Regions from separate parts of the Arthrobacter saudimassiliensis genome, predicted to be linked through region 4. Evidence: riboswitches for the same ligand, from Rfam matches in the RefSeq annotation. Region 4 holds a riboswitch; each other region holds the start of a gene.
What was found. Region 4 has a riboswitch for S-adenosylmethionine ahead of AC5RV6_RS02795 (hypothetical protein). Riboswitches for the same ligand answer to the same signal wherever they lie in the genome.

Region 1 (4,879 bases), on a different contig from region 4:
CCCGGCCCCGGCCGCCGCGCTGCGCCTGCGCTCCGAAGCGAACCGGGTGGCCCGCGAGCTGCTGCACGATGAGGGCTTCGTCGAGATCGAAACCCCCACCCTGACCCGCTCGACGCCTGAAGGCGCCCGCGACTTCGTCGTTCCGGCCCGCCTGGCCCCGGGCTCCTGGTACGCCCTGCCGCAGTCCCCGCAGCTGTTCAAGCAGCTGCTGCAGGTCGGCGGGTTCGAGAAGTACTACCAGATCGCCCGCTGCTACCGCGACGAGGACTTCCGCGCCGACCGGCAGCCGGAATTCACCCAGCTGGACATCGAGGCCAGCTTCGTCGAGGAAAACGACATCATCGCCCTGGGCGAGCAGATCGTGAAGTCGCTGTGGAAGCTGATCGGCGTCGAGATCGAAACCCCGATCCGCCGCATGACCTACGCCGAGGCCATGGCGAAGTACGGCTCCGACAAGCCCGACCTGCGGTTCGGTCTGGAACTGACCGAACTCACCGAGTTCTTCAAGGACACCACCTTCCGCGTCTTCCAGGCCCCGTACGTCGGCGCCGTCGTGATGCCCGGCGGCGCCTCGCAGGCCCGCCGCACCCTCGACGCCTGGCAGGAATGGGCGAAGCAGCGCGGCGCCAAGGGCCTGGCCTACGTGCTGGTCCAGGAGGACGGCAGCCTGACCGGCCCGGTGGCCAAGAACCTCACCGACTTCGAGCGCGAGAACCTGGCCGGCACCGTCGGTGCCAAGCCCGGCGACTGCATCTTCTTCGCCGCCGGTGACCAGTCCTCGGCCCGGGCGCTGCTCGGAGCCGCCCGCGTGGAGATCGGCCACCGCACCGGACTCATCAATCCCGGCGACTGGGCCTTCGTGTGGGTTGTCGACGCGCCCATGTTCGAGCCCGCGGCAGCGGCCGTGGCAGCCGGTGACGTCGCCGCAGGAGCGGGCGAGTGGACGGCCGTGCACCACGCGTTCACCTCGCCGAAGCCCGAGTTCCTCGACACGTTCGACACCGACCCCGGTTCCGCGCTGGCCTACGCCTACGACATCGTCTGCAACGGCAACGAAATCGGCGGCGGGTCCATCCGTATCCACCGCCGTGACGTGCAGGAGCGCGTGTTCAAGGTGATGGGCATCTCCGAGGAAACCGCGCAGGAGCAGTTCGGGTTCCTCCTGGAGGGCTTCAAGTACGGCGCCCCGCCGCACGGCGGCATCGCCTTCGGCTGGGACCGGGTGGTGGCCCTGCTGGCCGGCGCGGAGTCCATCCGCGACGTCATCGCGTTCCCGAAGTCCGGCGGCGGCTACGACCCGCTGACCAACGCTCCGGCTCCGATCAGCGCGCAGCAGCGCAAGGAAGCCGGCGTCGACTTCAAGCCGGAGAAGAAGCAGGACAAGCCTGCCGACGCTCCCGCTTCCCCGTCCGGCCGGTAACGAAGCCGGGCCTCTACCCAGGTCCGGTCTGCGACGAAGCCCGGCTGCCGTGTTGGCAGCCGGGCTTCGTGCGCTCCCGCCCCGAGGCGGCCCGGCCCGCAGGCGGGGTCAGGCGAACGCCGGCACGCTCAGGTTCCGGAACGCGGACCCGTGGAAGACCAGCGGTTCGTGCCGTTCCTCGTGCGTGGAGTAGCCGTGTACCCGCAGCAGCACCACGGCGTGGTCTCCGGCCGGGACCTCATTCTCCACCGAGCATTCAAGCCAGAGCGCAGCCTCGTCGAGGAACAGTGCGCCGGTGTCCGCCTGGTGCAGGCTGAGGCCGGCGAAACGGTCCCCGTCGCGGGAGGCGATCTGGCGGCAGACGCCGTCGTGCCCGGTGCCGAGGACCGAGACGCCGATCCGCCCGGCCCGCTTCAGGACCGGCCAGGTGCGGGAGGAGTTCTGCACGGCGAACATCACCAGCGGCGGATCGAGGGAGACCCCGACGGTGAAGGACGACGCAACGATGCCCTGCGGGCCGCCGTCGACCTCTGCGCAGAGAGCGGCGATGCCGGAGGGGAAGCGCCCGAAGGCACGGCGCAGGGCGGTCGGCTGGAGATCGGTAACAAGTGTCATGGGACGTCCTCTGCCTGAGGCGTCCTCCGCGCTGCTGCATGCGAAGGGACGCTGTACTTGCCGCAGCGGGAAATCCACCGGAGCGGCCGAATCGTCACCTGGAGCACCCCGCTACGGCGAGAGGGTTGCCGTCCAGCCGGCCAGGGCCTCTGGCTGGAACTCTTGATTCTGGCTCCCAATCTAGGGCCGGCACGGTCGAGGGGCAAACGGCCCGGCCGACGGCGGGCCCGGGCCGCAACAGTTTGTAACGCCGCCTGAACGCAGGGCGCGCGCCGTCGGCGCAGCCGCCCGGCAGCCCGGTAGTAGGGTGTGGGCATGAGAGAGCGCTGGTTCAAGCAGGTGGACGTGTTCGGCAGCAGCCCGTATCTGGGCAACCCCGTGGCCGTGGTGCTGGAGGGCCAGGACATCTCCGACCAGGCCATGCAGCAGTTCGCCCGCTGGACCAATCTCTCGGAGACCACGTTCCTGATGCCGCCGACCATCGCCGGCGCCGACTACCGCGTCCGGATCTTCACGCCGAACGGGGAGATCCCGTTCGCCGGGCATCCCACGCTGGGCAGCTGCCACGCCTGGCTGGAGGCGGGCAACCGGCCCCGCACTCCCGGCACGGTGCTCCAGGAGTGCGAAATCGGCATCGTCACCCTGCACGCCAACGCGGGCCTCGCCGCCTTCGAAGCCCCCCGGCTGCGGCGCAGCGGCCCGCTCGACGACCCCACCCTCACCCAGGCGGTGACGGCCCTGGGCCTGCGCATCGACCAGGTCCGCGGCCATGCCTGGGTGGACAACGGGCCCGGCTGGCTCGGCCTGCTGCTGGCCGACGCCGAGACGGTCCTCTCGCTCAAGCCCGACAACGCCGCCCTCGGCAGCCTGCGGGTGGGCGTCATCGGCCCCTACGAGGACACCTCGGAGGCCGATTTCGAGGTCCGCGCCTTCGTGCCGGCCCTCGGCATCGCCGAAGACCCCGTCACGGGCAGCCTCAACGCCGGCCTGGCCGTCTGGCTGATCGGCGCGGGCCTGGCGCCCGACCGCTACGTGGTGAGCCAGGGCACCGCCGTCGGGCGGAAGGGCCGGGTGCGGATCTTCCAGCGCGACGGCGGCATCTGGGTCGGCGGCGAGTCCGTCACCTGCGTCGACGGCTCCGTCCGCCTCTGACCGACCGATGACCCGAGGAGCCCGCTGTGTTCAGCCTCTATGACCTGCCGCGGCGGATCATCGCCGCCCCCATGGCCGGCGGCCCGTCCACGCCCGAACTCGCAGCCGCCGTGTCCGACGCCGGCGGCCTGGGTTTCCTGGCCGGAGGCTACCTGGCCGCCGATGTGCTGGAAGGCCGGATCGCACGCCTGCAGGACCTGACGCGGCGCCCGTTCGGAGTGAACCTTTTCGTCCCGGACGCGGCCAACACGCAGGAGACGGCGTCCACCTCCGGCACCGGCCCGGACGCGTACGAGGCGGCCGCACAGTACCGCGGCCAGCTGCTCGACGAGCAGGCCACGGGTGCCCTGCCGCCCACGCGGCAGCCGCTGCCGCTGCCTGACGCCGCCGACGACGACGGCTGGGAGGCGAAGCTGGGCCTGGTCCTGGAGATGTCGGTACCGGTGGTGTCCTTCACCTTCGGGGCGCCCACCGCCGAGGTGGTGGGGCAGCTGCACGAGGCGGGAACCGCCGTCGTCATCACCGTCACCGACCCCGAGGAGGCGGAAGCCGCCGTCGGATCCGGGGCGCGGATCCTCTGCGTCCAGGGCCCCGACGCCGGCGGCCACCGCGGCACGCTGCGCACCGCCGCCGAGCCGGGCACCGATGCGCTTCCGGACCTGCTCGAGGGTGTGCGCACCGTCCTCGGGGACGTCCTGCCCGGACCGCGCGAAACAGTGGAGCTGATCGCCGCGGGCGGGATCAGCGGGCCGGGGCAGGTGGCGGAGCTGCTGACGGCCGGGGCGGACGCCGTCCAGGTGGGCACGGCCCTGCTGCTGGCGCCTGAAGCCGGAACGCACCCGCTGCACCGCCAGGCCCTGGCGGGGGAGCGGTTCGCCGATACGTCGCTGACCCGGGCCTTCTCCGGCCGGTGGGCACGCGGCCTGACCAATGACTTCATGCGCCGGCACCGTGACGCGCCGGCCGCCTACCCGCTGGTCAACCAGATCACCCGGCCGCTGCGGGCGGAAGCCGCCGAGCGGGGAGACGCCGACCTGATGAGCCTGTGGGCCGGGCGGGGCTTCCGTGAGGCCCGCCCGCTGCCGGCTGCCGGGATTGTCGAGGAGCTCTGGGCCGGAGTGCGCTGAGCGTCAGTCCGGCAGATGGATGGTGACGGCTACGGAACACGCGTCGGATGCAGCTCTGCGTAGCGACGCGAGGTTCGGGTCCTGCACATCGACCGGGCGCAGCAGCGGCAGCCGGCTCCATGGCTGCAGGGCCCTCGCCTCCCGCAGCTGGCTGATCAGCAGCCGGTCACCGCCGGCGGCCAGATACTGGGGCGCGGCGTCCCCGGCCGATGCTGCGGCAAAGAGCACAGCGGCCGCTGATGCCGCCGCCTCCACCAGTGCATCGGCCTGTTTGGCGCGTCGTCGGGCGTAGCGCTGCTGGGAGCCGCCGCCTGCGGCGGTCCGGCCCTGCACATACCGGCTGCCCGTCTTGGAACGCAGCAGCCGTCCCTCCCTGGCCACGCCCACGGCCCAGCCGCCGCGGCGCACCAGCACCAGCCCGACGGTGCGCGACTGGCCGGCCAGCGCAGCGAGGCGCCCGACGTCGTCCGCACCGCGTCCGGGACGTCCGTCCTCGGGCCAGGGCGCAGCCAGCACGGCCCGGGCACCGTTCGCCGCTGCCGCCTCCAGTCCCTCATCGGTGGCC
Region 2 (4,879 bases), 870 kb from region 4:
GCCAGGGCCAGCCGCAGGCCGGAGAACACCGAGGGCACGACGGCGGGCAGCTGCACCGTGCGCAGCAGCCGCAGCCCGTTCAGGCCGAAGGCGCGGGCCGCCTCCACCAGCTTCGCGTCCACGTGCCGCAGGGCCAGCGAGACGGTGGTGAAGACCGGGAAGAACGCGCCGATGGCGATCAGGGTGATCTTCGAGTCCTCGCCGATCTTCATCCACAGGATCAGCAGCGGCACCCAGGCCAGCGACGGCACCGCCCGCAGCGCGCCGATCGCCGGGCCGAGCAGCACGTCCGCCAGCCGGGACAGGCCGAGCAGGGCGCCGAGCACCAGGCCCAGGGCCGCGCCGATCGCGAAGCCGATCAGCACCCGCTGGGTGGAGATCGCCACGTGCAGGCCCAGCTCGCCGCGGGAGATCAGGTCGGCGGCGGCCGTGGCGACCGCCGTGGGGGAGGGCAGCTGCACCGGGCTGAACAGCCCGGCGGCGGTGACGGCCTGCCAGGCGGCGAGGATCAGGGCCGGGACCAGCAGGCCCAGGCCCAGCCGGGCCCACCGGTTGCCGAGGACGCCGCGGGCGCCGGCAGCCCGGTCGGGCTTCGGTGCGGCTGCGGGGGCACCCGCGGGGCCGGCTGCGCCGCCGGGCACGACCGCCGCGCCGGTGGCGTAGGGGACGTCGGGCGCCGTCACTGTGCGTCCCTGATGGCGTCGGGATCGGCCTGCTGCACGAAGGAGTCGTCGAGCAGGGTGGCGATGGCCTCGTCGATGGCCGCCTGGTCGGCGACGTCGCCGGTCTCCACGAAGCTCGGGCCGACCTTCTCCAGGACCGTGCGCTGCGCCTCGCCGGGGGCGGGGTCGACGTCGAGGTTGCTGCGCTCGAGGATCACGGTGCGGGCCACCTCCAGGTTCAGGCCGGCGACGTCGGCCAGGATCTGCGCGGTCTCCTCCGGATTCTCGGCGGCCCAGGCGCGGGCCTTTTCGTAGGCGTTCACCACGGCCTGCGCGGTTTCCGGCTGTTCCTCGAGGAAGGACTCGGTGGCGTTCAGGAAGCCGTAGGTGTTGAAGTCCAGGTTGCGGTAGAACAGCTCCGCTCCGGCCTGCTCGGCGCCGGCCATGATCGGATCCAGCCCGGCCCAGGCGTCCACGGAGCCGTTCTCCAGGGCGGTGCGCCCGTCGGCGTGCTGCAGGTTCTGCACGGTCACGTCGGAGGTTTCCAGCCCGGCCTCCTCCAGCGCCTGGACCAGGAAGAAGTACGGGTCGGTGCCCTTGGTCGCGGCCACGGATTTGCCTTGAAGGTCCGCGACCGAGGTGATGTCCGAGTCCGGGGAGACCAGCAGGGCCGCCCATTCCGGCTGGGAGTAGATGCTGATGGTCTTGATCGGGGAGCCGTTGGAGCGGGCCAGCAGGGCGGCGGAGCCGGCGGTGGAGCCGACGTCGATCGCTCCGGCGCGCAGCGCCTCGTTGGCCTTGTTGGAACCGGCCGACTGCACCCAGTTCACCTCGATGCCGTCCTCGGCCAGGGTCTCCTCCAGCCAGCCCTGGTCCTTGATGACCAGGGACAGCGGGTTGTAGGTGGCGAAGTCGATGTTCAGGGTGCCGGCGTCGCCGGTGCCCGCAGCGGCGGGATCGGCGGCGTCCTCACCGGCCACGCAGCCGGTCAGGGCCAGCGAGGCGGCGGCCGCGGCGGCCAGGAGGGTGAAGGGACGGCGGAGGGAACGGCTGTTCATGGGAGTCCTTTGCTGGGAACGTGCTGAGCATGGGTCGGGACACGGCGGTCCCGGAGCCGGCGTCGGGAGGACGGCGGCGGGGAAGGAAAAGGGGAAGCGGAGGCAGCGGGCGGCGTCGACGGCCTAGCGGCGTTCGACGCCGAGGCTTTCGAGCAGCTCGACCCGCATTCGGGCCAGCCCGGCCGAGGCACGGTCCCGCGGGCGCTCGCCGGGCACGTCGATGACGCGGGTGATGGTGGCGCCGGGGGCCTCGCCGTCGCGGCCGAGGACGATGATCCGGTCCGCGAGCTGCAGTGCCTCGTCGACGTCGTGGGTCACGAGGAGCACGGTGGCGGGGGTGGCCCGGTGGATGTCGAGCAAAAGGTCCTGCATCTTCAGCCGGGTCAGCGCGTCCAGGGCGCCGAACGGCTCGTCGAGGAGCAGGACGCCGGGGGTGCGGGCCAGCGCCCGGGCCAGGGAGGCCCGCTGGGCCATGCCGCCGGAGACGGCCGTCGGGCGGTGCTTGGCGAACCGGCCGAGCTCCACCAGCTCCAGCAGTTCGGCGACCTTGGCCTTGCCGGCGCTGGCGCTGATGCCGCGCGGCAGGCCCATGGCGATGTTCGCCTGCAGGGTCTGCCACGGCAGCAGCCGCGGTTCCTGGAACGCGACGGCGCAGCGTTCGTCAATGCCGGAGACCGGAGTGCCGTCGATCAGGACGGAGCCGCGGGTGGGGTGGTCCAGGCCGGCTGCGGCGCGCAGCAGCGTGGACTTGCCGCAGCCGGAGGCGCCGAGGATGGCGAGCACCTCACCGGCACGGACCTCGAAATCGACGTCGCGGAGCACGGTGTGCGCCTGCGGCCCGGAGCCGAAGGTCCGTTCCAGCGCGCTGAAGGTGACAGGAAGGGCGGAGCCGCGCCGGGTCTCGGCGGCGGCAGGGGACTGGGATGCCAGCACAGATGTCATAGATTTCTCCATCGATCCTGGCAGTAGCACCCTACGGAGATCGCCCTGGGCCCGCGGTGCGGGCCTCCTGCGGCGGTCTCCTCGTTATCGCCGCGCCTCAAGGAGGAAGCACGGCGACCAGGGTTGCTGCGGCGTCACGGAGCCAGGTCTCTCAGCCGCTCGGGATGGTCAAGAGACCACTAAACGCCCCCGCCCCGGGATCCGGCAAGTCCGGGCGTAACATTTCCTGCGCCTGCCCGGCCCGCTTTCCGGCGGCCTTTCCAGGCCGGAGGCGCGTACCGGCGTCGGGCATTACGGCCCGTGACCCGGCACGTTTGCCAGCCGGGCCGGCAGGGCCCACGATGGGACGCGTACCCATCCGGAGCGGCCGAGAGACCTGGCTCGTCGACGCCGCAGCAACCCCCTGTTCCGCAGGGACGGTGCTACTGCCAGGACCGATGGAGGAATCTCATGCCTGCTTCCGCGCGCCGCCAGATCCGTTTCAACGCCTTCGACATGAACTGCGTGGGCCACCAGTCCCCGGGCCTGTGGCGGCATCCGCAGGACCAGTCCGCCCGCTACACGGACCTGGACTACTGGACCAGCCTGGCGCAGACCTTGGAGAAGGGCCTGTTCGACGGGCTGTTCATCGCCGACGTGCTGGGCACCTACGACGTGTACGGCGCCTCCAACGAGGCGACCCTGCGGCAGGGCACCCAGGTGCCGGTGAACGATCCGCTGCTGACCGTCTCCGCCATGGCGCATGTGACCGAGCACCTGGGCTTCGGCGTCACCGCCGGCACCGCCTATGAGCACCCGTACCCGTTCGCCCGCCGGCTGGCCACCCTGGACCACCTGACCCGCGGCCGGGTGGGCTGGAACGTCGTCACCGGCTACCTGCCGTCGGCGGCGCGGAACATGGGCCAGGAGGACCAGCTCGAACACGACGAGCGGTACAACCACGCCGACGAATACCTCGAGGTGGTCTACAAGCTGCTCGAAGGCTCCTGGGAGGACGACGCCGTCGTCCGCGACCCCGAATCCGGAGTGTTCACGGACCCGGCGAAGGTGCACGAGATCCGGCACGAGGGCAAGTACTTCAAGGTGCCGGGCATCGCGATCACCGAGCCCTCCCCGCAGCGCACCCCGGTGATCTACCAGGCCGGGGCCTCGCCGCGCGGCGTCGCGTTCGCCGCCGAAAACGCCGAGGCGGTGTTCATCGGCGCGCACAGCAAGGAGAAGCTCAAGGCCACGGTGCAGCGGATCCGCGACGCCGTCGAGGTCGCCGGGCGGGACCGGCATGACGTAAAGATCTACACGCTGCTGACCGTGATCACCGACGCCACCGCCGAGGGTGCCGCCGCCAAGCACGAGGAGTACCAGCGCTACGCCAGCACCGAGGGCGCGCTCGCGCTGCTGTCCGGGTGGATGGGCATCGACCTGTCCGAATTCGACCTGGACGCGCCGATCGGTGACGTGCAGTCCAACGCCATCCAGTCCGCCGTTGCGAACTTCCAGAGCGGCGACGACGGCGGCGCGCCGTGGACGGTGCGCGACATCGCCGCCGCTGCGGGAATCGGCGGGCTGGGCCCGCGCCTGGTGGGCTCCGGCGCCGAGGTGGCCGAGGAGCTGATCCGCTGGGTGGAGGACACCGACGTGGACGGGTTCAACCTGGCCTACGCCATCACTCCGGGCACGTTCGAGGACATTGTCGAATTCGTGGTGCCCGAGCTGCAGAAGCGCGGCGCGTACCGGACGGCGTATGAGCCGGGCACGCTGCGGCACAAGCTGTTCGGCGCCGGAGACAAGCTGCCGCAGACGCACCGCGGCGCCCGGTTCCGGCTGCGTCCCGCCGAGGTCGCCCGCTGATCAGAGCGTCGAGGCCACGAAAACCTGCGCCGGCCCGGTGAAGGCGGCCGTCGCGGGCTCGCCGGCATACAGGATCTTGGCTCCGGGCTCGATCTCCGCCGAGGTCCCGTTCACGGTGATGCCGGCGGGGTCCAATGCGGCCAGCACTCCGCTGAACGGACCCACCCGGACGGGTTTCGGGTCCTTGCCGACGACCACCCTGCGCAGGTCCAGGCCGTCGCTCCAGAGCGGGATGCGCTGCTCGCCGTCGCCGACGTCGAGCACGGGCAGGGGGAAAGGGGCCGGCTGTCCGCGGCCGGTCAGCTGCTGCAGTTCGCAGAGATCCACGTACTCCTTGGTCAGGCCGGCCTTCAGCGCATTCTCCGAGGT
Region 3 (4,879 bases), 890 kb from region 4:
GCCAGGCCGTGGCGCCTTCCCCGTGCAGCAGGACCGGCAGCTCCGTCGGGCCCAGCGCCTCCAGCAGCTGCTTCGCCGAGGCGACGCCGGCGTCGTCGGGCGGGGAACCGGAACGGTTATGACCGCTCCCCGGCTGCTCATCCTGGACCTCCAGCAGCACGCGCAGGCACCGGTCCTGGAGCGCGGAGTGCTGCCAGGTGGCGACGGCGGCCGGCGTCCAGAGCCCGGCTTCGACGCCGATCCCGCGTCCGAGCAGCGCCGCGGCCACCTCCTCGGCGCCGTCCTCGTGCCAGTTCACCGACGCGAAATCCGGCAGCACCGTCCAGCTGCTGATCAGCCGCACCCGGGTGGCAGGGTCCGGTTCGGCCCATGCGCCGGTGGTGACGCCAACGGGCAGCCCCGGTGCCAGGGCTCGGACGGCGGTGACCGCCGCGGCATGCAGCAGCGGGTCGAAGGTGTCCCGGGCCGCAGCGTCCTTGACGTGCAGGTGTACGGCTTCGGCGCCCGCGGCTGCGGCGGCCGCTGCGGCTTCGGCCAGCTGCTCTGCCGTGACCGGCAGGGCAGGATGCTCATCGGGCAGCCGCGGCCCGTTCAGGCAGGCCTTGAGCATGGCTCCTCCTTGGAAATCGCAGCGGGCGGCGAGCGGGAAGACTGGAGCCCCGGCGGGCCCGGTCCGTGCCGGACAGTGTGCACGACAGCGGGCGGAGACGCGAAACGACACGCTCCAGTAGGCTGGGGCGAACCACGGCACCCCCGTGCAGGAACCATCTGCACCCGAGGCAAGGAGACCCCATGGCTCACGTGAATGACCCCGAAACCGTTGGACGACTGCTCACCACCAAGGGCCGCTGGGCCGTCGTCGGGCTGTCCAACAATCCGATGCGCACCGCCGTCGGAGTCTCGCGGTTCGTGCGGGACCGGCTCGGCATGGAGATCGTCCCCGTGAACCTCAAGGGCGAGGACTTCGACGGCGAAAAGGGCTACCGCACGCTGGCCGAGGTTCCGGGGCAGATCGACGTGGTGGACTGCTTCGTCAACTCGTCCAAGGTCGGCGCCGTGGTGGATCAGGCCATCGAGATCGGCGCGAAGGCCGTCTGGCTGCAGCTGGGCGTGATCGACGAGGCCGCCGCACAGCGGGCCGCCGACGCCGGCCTCGACGTCGTGATGGACACCTGCCCGGTGATCGAAGCGCCGCAGTTCGGGCGCTGACCCGCAGCCGCGGCCCGGCACGCACCGCAGTACAGGACCCATCCGTTCCCCGAGCAAGGAGATGAGCATGACCGAGAGCCCTAGCGACAACCTGGCCGGTTCCCCCAACGAGTTCAACGACGCCGTCACCCGCAAAATGACGGCCGACGCCGAAAAGGCGCGCCAGCAGGCCAAGCGGGACGAGGCCAAGGAGACGTCAGAGGACGCGGACGCCGGCGAAGGCACGGAGGACGCCGCCGGCAGCCAACTGGTGGATGAGAAGGCCGACCCGGCGGAGAACGCCGGTGACGCCGCCGTCGCCGAAGGCAACACCGGCGAGGACCGCGAGGAGCAGCCGGCGCTGGAAACCGACGAGAACAGCCCGGCGGAGGAAGCCGAACCCTCTTCGTAGGAACGGCCAGAGTAGATGTGACCCACGTCATGTGGCGGAATGTGTCGCCGCTGCACGGGCGGTCCTTGCGCATGTGCCTCCATTGCGGCAAGGATGGGTCCCGTTAACCATCCCGAGCGGCTGAGAGACCTGGCTCGCTGACGCCGCAGCAACCCCTTCACCGGCCGGTGAAGCACGGTGCTAATGCCAGGACCGATGGAGAAGGCAGCAGACTGCACCGCCTTTCCCGGCCCTGCCCGGCGCTGCCCTGCGCCCCCCGGGCCGGTTCCGGCAGTGCACGCACGCATACCTTCCTTCGGGCATGACGCCTAGGAGGATCACATGATCGAGACCTACCCGCCCCCCGCCGCAGCCGGAGGCAGCACCATCCGGCTGGAGGACGTGGGCACCACCTTCACCGTGGCCGGCGGCAGCTTCACCGCCGTCGACGACGTCAGCCTCACCATTCCCGGCGGCAGCATCCAGGGCATCATCGGCTTCTCCGGAGCCGGAAAATCCACGCTGCTGCGCAACATCAACCTGCTGGAACGCCCGACGTCGGGCCGGGTCTGGGTGGACGGCGAGGAGCTGACCGCGCTGGACGACCGGGCGCTGCGCCGCCGCCGGCACGGCATCGGCATGATCTTCCAGCACTTCAACCTGCTGAACAACCTGACCGCGGCGCAGAACGTGGAGGTGTCGCTGAAGTTCGCCGGCGTCCCGGGACCGGAACGGCGCCGCCGCGCCGCGGAGGCGCTCGACGTCGTCGACCTCGCCGACAAGGCCGGCACCTATCCGGCCAAGCTCTCCGGCGGGCAGAAGCAGCGGGTCGCCATTGCCCGCGCCCTGGCCACCAACCCGAAGGTGCTGCTCTGCGACGAGCCGACCTCCGCCGTCGACCCGCGCACCACCGCCTCCGTGCTGCAGTACCTGACCGACGTGAACCGGGAGTTCGGGATCACCGTGGTGCTGGTGACCCATGAAATGAACGTGGTCAAGGCGATCGCGGACAACGTGGCGGTGATGGAGGCCGGCCGCGTCGTGGAGCAGTTCGACCTCACCGAACTGGCCCGGCCCGGCTTCGCCCCGGCGACGGCGATCGGCCGGTACCTGGTTTCCGACGACGTCGAGCTGGACCGGCCCAAGGTCCGCGCCGCCGCTCCCGCAGCCACCCAGGCGGTGGCCGGTGTTTGAGCGCATCCTCGAAGTCTGGCCGGAACTGCTCGCCGCCCTCGGCGAGACCGGCACCATGCTGCTGGTCTCCATTCCGCTCGCCGTGCTGCTCGGCACCCCGCTGGGGGTGCTGCTGTACGCGATCGGGCCCAACGGGCTGGGGCACAAACCCAAGCTGCACCGGATCCTGGACTCGGCCGTGAACCTGGTCCGCTCGTTCCCGTTCCTGATCCTGCTGATCGCGATCATCCCGTTCACCCGGCTGGTCGTGGGCACCACCATCGGCACCGCTGCGGTGATCGTGCCGCTGACCATCAACGCGATCCCGTACTTCGCCCGCTTCGCCGAACAGAACATCACCCAGCTCGGCGGCGGCGTGGTCGAGGCGGCCCGCTCCATGGGCGCCACCCGCGGCCAGATCGTCCGGGACGTCCTGCTGGTGGAGGCGAAACCGGCGCTGATCGGCTCCATCACGATCATGACGGTCAGCTTCATCTCCTACTCGGCCATGGCCGGGCTGGTGGGCGGCGGCGGGATCGGCGACTTCGCCATCCGCTACGGCTACTACCGCTACGAGACCGGGCTGATGGTCACCGCGATCGTGCTGATGATCGTGCTGGTCCAGGCGGTCCAGCTCACCGGATCCCTGCTGGCCCGCCGCGCCGACAAACGCATCTAGCCCACCCCGGGCCACACCTCCGCTTTCCGGGCCCATCCCGACGGCGGCGCCTGACGCAGCAACCCGACGGCGCCGCCCCGGGGCCGGCCCGCATCCGCCCCGCACATTTCCGCATTCTTCCCGAAGAGGACATCTTGTACTTCACCACACCCAAAAACAGCTCCACCGTGCCCGGAGCCAGCCGCCGCACCCTGCTCAAGTACCTCGCCGCGGCCGGCGCCGCAGGAGCGGCCGCACCGCTGCTCGCCTCCTGCGGCCTGGGCGGCGCCTCCGCCGGGAACAGCCGCACCATCCGGCTGATCTCCTCGCAGGTGAAGGTCTACGAGGAGCCGGTGACGATCGCGGCCCGGCTGCTCAAGGACGCAGGGTGGGAGCTGCAGACCACCTTCGTCAACGACATCAACCAGCCCAACATCGCCGTCGCGAACGGTGAGGCGGACGCCAACTGCTTCCAGCACATGGCCTACCTCGCCCAGTTCAACCGGGACCAGGGGCTGGACCTGGTGCCGCTGTTCTACATCCGTAACTCCCCGGCGGTGCTCTACTCCTACAGGCACAAGGCCGTCAGCGACCTGCCCGACGGCGCCACCGTCAGCATCCCGGTGGACACGGCCAACAACGGCCGCGCCCTGTTCATGCTCCGCGCCCACGGGCTGCTGGAACTGGCCGACGGCGTCGCCGTGGTCACCGCCTCGCAGCAGGACATCACCGCCAACCCGCGGAACCTGAAGTTCGTGGAGGTGGACCAGCTTTCGCTCAGCCAGACCCTGGAAGACGTGGACGCCGGGTTCATGTTCCAATCCACCGCGGTGGACGCCGGCATCCACGAAAAGGCGACGGTGGTGGCCGAGGAGCAGGAGGACGACGAAATCCCGTACCGCTCCATCTTCGCCGGCAGCCGGGACTTCGCCGGCTCCGAAGCCGCGAACGCGCTGCGCATCGCCGTCCAGAGCGACGAGGTCCGGAAGTTCTTCACCGGCTACCAGGACGGCTTCTTCCAGCTGCCCTGGGGCGAGGATCCGCTGCCCGCCTTCGAACAGCTCTCCGCCTCCGTCACCGCAGCCTGACCCGTGCCTACCCGAAAGGACCTTATGAGCACCCCAAGCCCCCGCTTTCCGCAGGGCCGGCCCCGCCTGCTGCTGAACGCGTTCCTCATGAACACCCCCAGCCACATCCGCGGCGGGCAGTGGCGCCACCCCGACGCCGAACAGCACCGCTACACCGAGCTCGCCTTCTGGACCGGGCTGGCGCAGCAGCTGGAGGAGGCAAAGTTCGACGCCCTGTTCCTTGCCGACGTCGCCGGGCTCTACGGAGATCACGACGGCGGGTGGGCCTCGCACGTGCGCCGCGGCCTGCAGGTGCCGGCCAACGATCCGCTGATCCTGCTGTCCGCCCTGGCCGGCGCCACCAGCGACATCGGGCTGGCCGCGACGTCGTCGGTGGTGCAG
Region 4 (4,879 bases):
CAATGACGCCCCCGGCTTCGCCAGCTCCCGGCTCGGCGTCGCCATCTCCCTGGAGGCGATGCGGATGGTCGAGGAGGGCGTGGCGTCCGCCGAGGACATCGACAACGCCATGGTGCTGGGCTACAAGCACCCCACGGGCCCGTTGAAGACCACCGACATCGTGGGCCTGGACGTGCGCCTGGGCATCAGCGAGTACCTCGCCTCCACGCTCGGCCCGCGGTTCGAGCCCCCGCAGATCCTGCGGGACAAGGTGGCCCGCGGCGAACTGGGCCGCAAGTCCGGCAAGGGCTTCTACGACTGGAGCTGACCCTCAACCGGCATCGGCAGCCCGTTCCCGTTTTCGGGGGCGGGCTGCCTGCATCCGGAGAATTCGCGGAGATAGCGAATGCCTATCTGCGGATTTGACTTCAATCTTCGCCCCGGGTTGACTACTCGCCTTAGGCCGCTGCCGGGAATGCCTGAAAGCGGATACTTATGACAATGGGGGTCAGCATGCCGCGTATGTCCAGGATCATTAAGCCCGGAATGGTTGCCGGTGCCGCAGCCGTCCTCCTTCTCGTCTCCGGCTGTTCAGGTGAAAGCGAGGCTGACGCCCAGAGCCCCGCAGCGTCCCCAACCACAGTGATTGTGGACGGGGTGGAGTACGGGCCGACGATCGACGGCATGCCCACCCTGAAGGAGCTGGCCTCCGACGAGCGGGGAGAGTGGCGCAAGACAACCATCCTGCCGGATGATCCTGCCTTCACGTTCGAACCCTCGGTCATCACCGAGGCGGCAGGCTCGGTCTGGAGCGAGGCGGACATCAAGGAAGCCCAGCGCCTCGCCGTTGAAATGGCGGTCGACATGATTGACACCGCAGCCAACGGCGCCCCGGGCGACAGCCAGGCCAGGGTCGACTGGTGGGAGCTGAACATGGACAAGTTCGACCCGGTCTGGCAGCAGGAGATTTACAACAGCCTGATTTCCGATGACCCGAACCTCGCCGTCGTGTTCAAGGGCACCCACCGGGAAGCCAGTGATACATCGGACGGCTACGGCCTCGTCTACGGCGAGGGCGAGGTCCATATCAAGGACCGCGCCATCGAGACGACCGCAATCGACGCCGGCCCCATCGGAGATGAGAACGGCATTTCCGTCGCCTTGGATATTGATTACGTCAACGTCGCCGAGGTAAACGGCAAAAAGACCGACGAGGAAGTGGAAGGAAAGCTGATCTACCATTTCACGAAGAGCGAGGACGGTCAGCTTCGCATCTCCGGCGTGCAGCCTGAATTCAGGTACCAGATCCTTAACTAGCAAGGCCACCAACAGTTTCCCGCGTTTGTCGGCGTCCGGCCGGCCACCGCGGGAAACTGTCGTTTCAGGGCCGGATGACGGGCTGCTGCAGCTCAGTCACCCAGTCACTCTGATCATCGGAGACCGCGCGTAGGTAGAGCTCCCGGCAGGGCCCGGACGGAACGAATCCCCTGGCGATGATCTCCGTGTGCAGGGCCTGCCAGCTTTCGCCGATACGCTCCATGGAGCCCAGATGGACGCCGCATACCGCGGCGGCGACGCGGGGCAGTCCCACCGTCTCGACGCCGTCGGGCGCCGTCCCGGCGTGCTCGTAGCCGGCGGTCACACGCAACCCTGCCTCGCCTGCCTCGTACACTGCCACCGGCGTCGCCAGCGACGCTCCGGCCCGGGCCAGTTCGGCAGCCACACTGTCGAACAGCGGGCCGACGACGCCGGCGATCTCGGGCTGCTCCGACACGACGGCCGTGCGGGCAGCCAGCCGGAGGGCAGGGAGGGGCTTTTCGATGATTTCAATCGGGGACATCCGGTTCTCCTTCTCGATTCGGTGGAGCCGCCGGTCATCCGGCGGTGGCGGAGACCGCGCGGAGGCTCCCTGCCCGCCCGAGGCTACGCTGGATGCATGGAAGCCGACAGCCGGAGCAGGCACTGGGACGGAGCCGTCAACGCCCGGGACCTGGGCGGGCTGCCCGTGGCAGGCGGACGCCGGGTCCGGCCGGGCCGCCTGATCCGGATGGGGCGCGCGGAGTGGCTGACCGAACAGGGCTGGCGCCAGGCCTGGGATGACGGGGTCCGCACCGTGATCGACCTGCGAAATGTCCAGGAGCAGGGCCGCAGGGACAGCGACCCTGACGTGCCCGACGCCGTCCAGGCCCGCTTCCGGCGGCTGTCCCTGCCGATTCAGGACTGGCAGGATCCCGACTTCACCGCGCTCACCGGCCCTTACATGGATTCGCCCAGGTTCTACCGCGAGAACCTGCGCCGCTGGCCGCAGCGCCTGGCCGCCGTTATGGAGGCGATCGCTGATGCGCCCGACGGCGGAGTCGTCTTCCACTGTTCCGCCGGCAGGGACCGCACCGGGCTGGTCGCCATGCTGCTGCTGCAGCTGGCCGGCGCGGCCCCGGAGACCATCGCCGCCGACTATGTCCAGGGCCTGTGCGGCATCAACGCCCACCACGCCCGGCAGCGTACGCCGCGGGAACGGCCGCTGACCCCGGCCGAGCTGCATGACCGCGCGGAGGCGGAACGGGCGGCGCTGCTCACGGCGCTGGAGGGATTCGATACCGAGGGCTACCTGCGCAGCGCAGGTGCGCGGCCGGAGGTGCCGGACCTGCTGCGGGCCCGGATGCTCGATCCGAATGGCCGCTCACTGACCGGTCACTCACTCGACGCCACCTGGTCCTCAGCGGATCGGCTGAGGCCCGGGCGCAGGCAGGGATGAACCCGGTCCAGCCGGGCCAAGTAGAAAAAAGAGCTCCCGGTGGGTCCCAGGAAACCGCCCGGAACCATCAGCGTGGAATACCGCGGGCACCACTGCGGAGGGGCGACGGCGATCTTCAGCGCCGCGGCCAGCGCCGGCACGTCGTGGAACCAGAACAGCTGCTGCTGCCCCTCGCGAATCAGATGGATGAGCTGCAGGTCGGCATCCACATGGATCTCGACGTCCACCCAGTAGTCCAGTTCGGCCATCCGGCGGTGGTGGATCCAGTGGACGCGGTGGCCGGGCGTGTAGCTGCGGCAGCGGGACGTGGTATCGGTGCCCAAGAAAGTTCCCCTTCGGGTTGTCCTTGCCTGCGCCGGATGCCGCTGCCCCCCCGCCGTACCGGAACCCTGGAGGTGCCGCAGGCGGACGGCCTGCGGCGAATGCAGGCCGCTTCGTCATCCGAACCACCCGCCGAACAAGGGGGTTGGTGTGTGGCAGGTCGGAGCCTTCCCTCGGCGCCGGGCGCGTCGGGTGCCACATCTCGTGAAGCTGGATTTACTGTAGCGCAGGGCTCGGACACCGGGGAAGCGCCGGTCCTGTCCGGCGCGGCCCGGTCCGTCCCCGCGCCGCAGCTTCCGACGGGTTCTCCTGCGGGCTCAACGGCAGCCGGGCCGCCCGCGGCGGTCGTCGAATGAGGCGTCGGCGAGGATGGCCGGCAGGTAGCCCTGTTCGTAGCCGGCGGCGTTCGGGTGCAGGTCGAACGGCCCGCCTTCGAGCCGGATCCAGGGGTCCGGCGAGCCGATGCCGTGCCCGGCGAACTCGTCCACCACGTCCACGAACACCGCGTCCTCAGGCAGCTGTGCCGAGATGACGGCGTTCAGCTCGTCGGTGCCGGCGTTGAACAGCTCCTGGGCGGGTACGCTCAGCGCGCCGGGGACGGCGGCCTCGAAGAGGTGGGGATACCCGGTCACCACGAGTTCGGCCCGCGGGGCTGCGTCCCGGATCCGCTGCAGCGAGGCGGCGATGCCCGGAGCAAGGACGGTCCGGGCATACGCCTGGGCCTGGGCAATGGCCGGGGCGCAGGTGGCCGGCAGTCCGGGGCCGGCACACGCGGCAACGACGTCACCGAAGCGGACGTCGTTGCCGCCGATGGTCACGGTGACCAGATCGGTGCCGCGGTGCAGCAGTCCCTGGGCCAGCACGGTGTCAATCTGCTGCGGCAGGTCCACGGGCCCGGCCGGCGGGGCGGGATCGGTGGTCAGCGCCGTCGCTCCGGCGCAGGTGGCGTCGGCCTGCAGATCCACCCGGCGCAGGGCATCCAGCAGGGCCGGGTAGCCGAAGGCGGTTCGGCCGCATTCCCGGACGTCGTCGCTGCCGCCGTAGCCGGAGGCATAGGAATCGCCGAGGGCCACATAGTCGACGGTGCGGCCGCGCGGGTGGCGCCCGCCGTCATCGCCCCTGCCTCCGTGCCAGGTGACCGTGGCCTCTGCTGCCGGAACAGCCCCCGCTGCCGGAACAGCCCCCGCTGCCGGAGCAACTCCGGCAGCCAGGGCCAGGAGGACAGCGGCGCCGGCAGAACGGCGCAATGCGCGGAGGATACGGGATGCCATGGGAGCCTCCAGGCGAAAGGGTGGAGCAGCTGAGGGAGGATCAAGGCTAGTGCGCAGCCGGGCCGCTGTCAGCCGGGGAGGCCCGAAACCGGGCGGTGAACGGTCGACGCAGTGGTGTGCACCACGGACGATTGCGGTACGCTGGAGTTTATTACCGACCGTCCGGTCAGTTATCTGTGCACGGGGATGGCCCCGCTGCCGCATCCAAGGCCGGAATCCCGTCCCGTTCCGAAAGGGCCCGTCAAAGATGACCGCAACAGCCGTTGACGTGCAGATCGTTCCCAGTTTCGTCCAGGACGCCTGGTGGACCCCCGAGCGCAGCCAGGTCTCCGCTCCCGCCGAAGTCCGGGACGCCAGCACCGGCGAGACCCTCGCCCTGGTCAGCTCCGAAGGCCTCGACCTGGCCGCCGCCGTCGAGCATGCGCGGACCGTGGGCCAGCGCGAACTTGGCGCCCTGACCTTCCACCAGCGCGCCCTCAAGCTCAAGGAGCTGGCGCAGTACCTGAACTCCCGCAAGGCCGAGCTGTACGAGATCTCCGCCCGCACCGGCGCG

Region 1: linked by a shared signal. The riboswitch ahead of AC5RV6_RS09855 (flavin reductase family protein) and the one ahead of AC5RV6_RS02795 (hypothetical protein) in region 4 are both predicted to bind S-adenosylmethionine.
Region 2: linked by a shared signal. The riboswitch ahead of AC5RV6_RS07005 (LLM class flavin-dependent oxidoreductase) and the one ahead of AC5RV6_RS02795 (hypothetical protein) in region 4 are both predicted to bind S-adenosylmethionine.
Region 3: linked by a shared signal. The riboswitch ahead of AC5RV6_RS07095 (methionine ABC transporter ATP-binding protein) and the one ahead of AC5RV6_RS02795 (hypothetical protein) in region 4 are both predicted to bind S-adenosylmethionine.

Annotation. Positions count from the first base shown of each region.
Region 1 covers NZ_JBNHFX010000002.1:578,632-583,510, reverse strand. The annotation lists gene aspS (aspartate--tRNA ligase) at 1-1,420, shown strand, start outside; gene AC5RV6_RS09855 (flavin reductase family protein) at 1,529-2,035, opposite strand; SAM riboswitch class IV at 2,084-2,203, opposite strand; gene AC5RV6_RS09850 (PhzF family phenazine biosynthesis protein) at 2,351-3,187, shown strand; gene AC5RV6_RS09845 (nitronate monooxygenase) at 3,214-4,314, shown strand; gene AC5RV6_RS09840 (acVLRF1 family peptidyl-tRNA hydrolase) at 4,318-4,879, opposite strand, start outside.
Region 2 covers NZ_JBNHFX010000001.1:1,477,306-1,482,184, forward strand. The annotation lists gene AC5RV6_RS06990 (ABC transporter permease) at 1-683, opposite strand, end outside; gene AC5RV6_RS06995 (aliphatic sulfonate ABC transporter substrate-binding protein) at 680-1,720, opposite strand; gene AC5RV6_RS07000 (ABC transporter ATP-binding protein) at 1,844-2,662, opposite strand; SAM riboswitch class I at 3,014-3,106, shown strand; gene AC5RV6_RS07005 (LLM class flavin-dependent oxidoreductase) at 3,113-4,510, shown strand; gene AC5RV6_RS07010 (type I phosphomannose isomerase catalytic subunit) at 4,511-4,879, opposite strand, start outside.
Region 3 covers NZ_JBNHFX010000001.1:1,496,026-1,500,904, forward strand. The annotation lists gene AC5RV6_RS07080 (3-keto-5-aminohexanoate cleavage protein) at 1-610, opposite strand, end outside; gene AC5RV6_RS07085 (CoA-binding protein) at 793-1,209, shown strand; gene AC5RV6_RS07090 (hypothetical protein) at 1,277-1,600, shown strand; SAM riboswitch class I at 1,705-1,802, shown strand; gene AC5RV6_RS07095 (methionine ABC transporter ATP-binding protein) at 1,922-2,773, shown strand; gene AC5RV6_RS07100 (methionine ABC transporter permease) at 2,766-3,431, shown strand; gene AC5RV6_RS07105 (MetQ/NlpA family ABC transporter substrate-binding protein) at 3,566-4,498, shown strand; gene AC5RV6_RS07110 (LLM class flavin-dependent oxidoreductase) at 4,523-4,879, shown strand, end outside.
Region 4 covers NZ_JBNHFX010000001.1:610,468-615,346, reverse strand. The annotation lists gene AC5RV6_RS02815 (3-hydroxyacyl-CoA dehydrogenase family protein) at 1-307, shown strand, start outside; gene AC5RV6_RS02810 (hypothetical protein) at 502-1,296, shown strand; gene AC5RV6_RS02805 (GyrI-like domain-containing protein) at 1,361-1,819, opposite strand; gene AC5RV6_RS02800 (tyrosine-protein phosphatase) at 1,916-2,734, shown strand; gene AC5RV6_RS02795 (hypothetical protein) at 2,671-3,057, opposite strand; SAM riboswitch class IV at 3,138-3,265, opposite strand; gene AC5RV6_RS02790 (SGNH/GDSL hydrolase family protein) at 3,373-4,326, opposite strand; gene paaZ (phenylacetic acid degradation bifunctional protein PaaZ) at 4,574-4,879, shown strand, end outside.